2 regions of the Roseateles sp. FW301-B2 genome follow, and region 1 is predicted to be linked to the other one. Evidence: riboswitches for the same ligand, from Rfam matches in the RefSeq annotation. Region 1 holds a riboswitch; the other holds the start of a gene.

Region 1 (2,189 bases):
TGATGGTGTGGCCCAGGAAATGCGGCCCATCGGCCGTCCAGGTCTTGCGCCTGGCATCGCCGTGGAAGAGCCAGGCCCCCTTGCGCGTCGCCACCAGCAGCACGAGGCGCGTGGCGGCCTTGCGCCGGCTGGACGAAGAGGAAGAGGCAGGCGAGGCTGGGGGGGCGGTTCGGCGCATGGCGGCTCCTTGCTATGGGCAGACGAAGGGGGACTCACTCCACGACGCGCCATCGTGGGGGATTTCGACAAGCGGCGCGCAGAAATATTCACGCTCTCGCAAACTACTGTATATTCGTACAGCATCAACGCAGCCCCGCGCTGCCCCGTTCGAGGAGCGTAAAGCCATGATCCTGAATCTGAACGATCCCGCCAGCATCCTGGCCTGGTGGCAGGTCCTGCCCCAGCGGCATGGTTCACAGCTGCTGGCGATGGCACGGCTGCGGCCGCAGTTCGCGGCGCCCATCCAGGCGGCGCTGCGGCGCATCCGCGCCGACGCGACCCTGAACGCCCAGTTCGAGCGCGGCCTCACGGACGCCGCCCTGCTGCCCATGCGCCCCGCCGGCCATTGGCAGACCGCCGCCGACGAAGACCGGGCCGAAACGAGCGAGTGCCAGGCCGAGGCGGTGCACTGAGCCGCGGCTGGCTCACGCCATGAGCCAGCCGGCCATGAAGATAGCCCCATGAGCAAGACTGTTGAATTCTGGTACTGGCTGCTGCGCGACCCCGCCACCGGGCGGCGCAGGCAGTCGCTGTGCCGCCTCACCGAGGCGGATGCGCTGCGGCGCGACCCGCAGGCCCAGCGCCTGGCCGGCAGCTGCGAGCTGCGCGTGCTGCCCAAGCATCCGGACGACTATTTTCCGCGCCTGGCCCTGGGGCGCGGCCGCTTGCAAGCAACTGCAGCGCGGGGTAACAGCGGGTAAGGCGGGGCGGCAAGCGCGCCCTCAGGCACTAGCATCCCGGCACTCGGCACACCCGCACGAAAGTCGGGGTCGCAAAGTTTCCGGTCTAAAGCGCTGCCGGTCGCCGGCACCGCCATGACAGCGGGGCCGCCTGCATCTGCTGCAGCGTTCCCGGCGGTCGGATCGGCCTGTTCTCGCCCACGGAGTCCGCCCCACCATGAAGCCGATCAAGACGCTGCTCGTTCTGCCCACCCTGCTGGCCATGGCCTGCACCGCCTGGGCCGCCGGCCCGGCCAGCCCGGCCGTGCCGCATCTGCAGAAGCCGCCCTTCCCGTCCGTCAGCCTGCCCGACAAGCAGGCGGCGGGGCAGCGCGCCATCGACCTGCTGGGCAGTCGCCTGCCCGAGGTGGCGGCCTGGTATCGCAAGTCGCCCGACGAGTTCAAGGCCCTGCTGCTGGCCGACAAGCGCATGCGCATCGACCAGCGCGGCCGCGTGTTCTTCGTCGAAGAGCTCGACCAGGCCTTGCCCGCGGCCTCCAGCCCGGGTCTGCTGGACGGCAGCCTGGCGCCGCTGGAGCAGAGCTTTCTGCTGCACAGCCGGCCCGGCGCGCAGCGCACCATCTACCTGAACTTCAAGGGCGCCACGCTCAGCGGCACCGCCTGGAACGGCAGCGGCGGCAGCATCATCGCCCCGCCCTTCGATCTGGACGGCCTGCCCGGCAGCTTCTCCACCACCGAGCTGCAGCGCATCCAGTACATCTGGCAGCGCGTGGCCGAGGACTATGCGGCCTTCGATGTCGACGTCACCACCGAGGCGGTGGCGCCCGAGCTGCTGACGCGCGCCGGCAGCACCGACCAGGTGTTCGGCACCACCGTGCTGATCACCAGCCGCACCGGCGTCTACAGCTGCAGCTGCGGCGGCGTGGCCTACCTGGGGGTGTTCGACGACACCAGCGACTACTACAAGCCCGCGCTGGTGTTCTACGACGCCCTGGGCCCCGGCAACGAGAAATACGTGGCCGAGGCGATCTCGCACGAGGCGGGCCACAACATGGGCCTGAGCCATGACGGCACCGCCACCACCGGCTACTACCAGGGTCAGGGCAGCGGCGCCACCGGCTGGGCACCCATCATGGGCGTGGGCTACTACCAGGCCCTGGTGCAGTGGAGCAAGGGCGAGTACAGCGGCGCCAACAACGTGCAGGACGACTACGTCGTGATGCAGAGCAACGGCCTGCCGCTGCGGCCCGACGACCATGGCAACAGCGCCGCCACCGCCACCCCGCTCAC
Region 2 (2,189 bases), on a different contig from region 1:
CTTCAACCGCAGCGAGGCGGCCGCGCCGGTGAGCACCACGGTGGTGATCCCCCCGGCCATGATGGGTCTGCAGGGGCAGGCCGGCATGCCGCCGCAGGCCGTGCTGCCCGCGGCGCCGGAGCGGGCCTTGCTGGCCGGCGCACCGCCGCGCGAGTTGCAGGCCGGCGAGGTCGGGCAATTGCTCGCGGCCGCGACGCCCGAGCACAAGCCGGTGCTGGCGGCGCTGTTGTGCGGCCTGACGGTGGACGAGTTGCTGGCCCTGCAGCTGCAGCATGTGGACGCCAAGCGCGGCCAGCTGCAGGTGCCGGGTGCCGACGCGCGCCGCCTGCCGCTGGCGGCGCCCTTGCGCGCGGCCTGGGCGCTGAATGCCGGTGGCGCGGCCGAGCTGCCGCTGCTGCAGCATGCGAGCGGGCGGGCCCTGCAGGCCGACGAGGTGCACATGATCGTCGCCGCCACCGCGCACGACGCGCAGCTCGACGGCGCCGACGCCCTCACGGCCGAGATGCTGCGCCACAGCTACATCGCTTTCCTGGTGCGCCAGGGCCTGCGCTTCAGCGAGCTGGGCCAGCTGGTGGGGCGGCTCAGCAGCGAGGCCCTGAATGCCCTGGCGCCGCTGGCGCCTGCCAGCGAGCGGCGTGGTATCGAGGACATCGAAGCACTGCTGCCGGCGCTGCGCGACTGAGGCGGGCGCCGCACCCGCCCAAGCGTGCAATATTGCCGCTGTGCGCCGGATGTAAGCCGATGTATCGCGCCCGGCATTGACGCCTATCAGGGTAAACACCAGAATTCGCCGCTTGGCACACCTGCGCGAAAGCCAGGGTCGCAAAGCCTCCGGTCTGCCTTCCGCCCTCTCGGGCGGGAAACGATAGCGGGGTTGCCGTGGTAGTTGCTGCCCCTGCGCCCGCGCGCATGGGCCGGGCCGCCTCGTCAAGGCGTTATCACGCCCTTTGTTCCCCCATGCTTCATGCGCGCGTGCCGGCCGGCCTCAGGGCTGGCACCGCAGCCGCGCGGACCGCGGCCGACCGAACCGGAATGCCCAGCCTCCCGCGCTGCGGCCGCGACGCGACATGAAGTCCCTGAACCTTTCCACCCGGCTGGCGCTGAGCTTCGCGCTCGTGGTCGGCATCTTCCTGGTCGTGCTGGGCAGCGCGGCATTCAGCGCACGCCAGGTGATGGAGGCCACGGCCGACATGAACCGCGAGGCCGAGCTGCTCAAGCTGGCCGACCAATGGCTGGGCGATGTGCGCCAGAACTCGGCGCGTTCGCTGGCGGTGGCCCAGGCCGACGGCAGCCAGCTGCTGGACTTCTTCAAGGAGGCCATGGCGGCCACCAGCCGCAGCACCACCGAGACGCAGAAGCGCTTCAACGAACGGGCCGTGCTGCCCGCGTCCAAGCAGGGTGCGGAGGAGGTGGGCCGGGTGCGCTCCGAGTGGCTGGCCATGCGCGAGGAGATCAACAAGGCCAAGACGGCCGGCGACGATGCCGCCGCCAAGGCGCTGATCGCCTCCAAGTTCCTGCCCATTACCGACAAGTACGTGGCCGCGGTACAGGCCCTGGCCGACACCCAGCTGAGCCAGCTGCACGAGCTGGAGGCGCAGGTGGAGGCGCGCTTCGGCCAGCTCTTCATGCTGGCCGGTGCGCTCACGCTGGCGGCCGTGCTGCTGGCGGTGGTGGTGTGCTGGCGCTTCGTCAGCCAGCTGACCCGCACGATCGGCGAGACCGTGCAGGCGGCGCGCCGCTTCGGCCATGGCGACCTGACCCAGGACATCGTGGTGCGCGGCGACGACGAGCTGGCGCAATTGCAGCTGGCGCTCAACGAGGCGCAGGCCCAGCTGCGCAAGCTGGTGGCGGCGGTGCGCGCCGGCACCGAGAACATCAATGTGGCGAGCCGCGAGATCGCCACCGGCAACCATGACCTGAGCGCGCGCACCGAGCAGACCGCCAGCAATCTGGAAGAGACGGCGGCCAGCATGGAGCAGATGTCGGGCGCGATCCGCCAGTCCGCCGACTCGGCCCGCGTCGCCAATCAGCTCGCCAGCACGGCCGGCGCCAGCGCCGAGCAGGGCGGCCGCGTGGTCGGCCAGGTGGTCAGCACGATGGGCGAGATCAACGAGTCCTCGCGCCGCATCAGCGACATCATCGGCGTGATCGACGGCATCGCCTTCCAGACCAATATCCTCGCCCTCAAT

What was found. Region 1 has a riboswitch for cyclic di-GMP ahead of AC3WQY_RS22530 (PKD domain-containing protein). Riboswitches for the same ligand answer to the same signal wherever they lie in the genome.
Region 2: it holds a riboswitch for cyclic di-GMP, as region 1 does, so the genes downstream of both, AC3WQY_RS21805 (methyl-accepting chemotaxis protein) here and AC3WQY_RS22530 (PKD domain-containing protein) in region 1, are expected to answer to the same signal.

Annotation. Positions count from the first base shown of each region.
Region 1 is NZ_JBYTBE010000047.1:3,142-5,330, reverse strand. Features, by position in the region: gene AC3WQY_RS22545 (WD40/YVTN/BNR-like repeat-containing protein) at 1-178, opposite strand, end outside; gene AC3WQY_RS22540 (hypothetical protein) at 345-632, shown strand; gene AC3WQY_RS22535 (hypothetical protein) at 681-920, shown strand; cyclic di-GMP riboswitch class I at 956-1,054, shown strand; gene AC3WQY_RS22530 (PKD domain-containing protein) at 1,117-2,189, shown strand, end outside.
Region 2 is NZ_JBYTBE010000043.1:13,452-15,640, reverse strand. Features, by position in the region: gene AC3WQY_RS21810 (GumC family protein) at 1-682, shown strand, start outside; cyclic di-GMP riboswitch class I at 787-882, shown strand; gene AC3WQY_RS21805 (methyl-accepting chemotaxis protein) at 1,068-2,189, shown strand, end outside.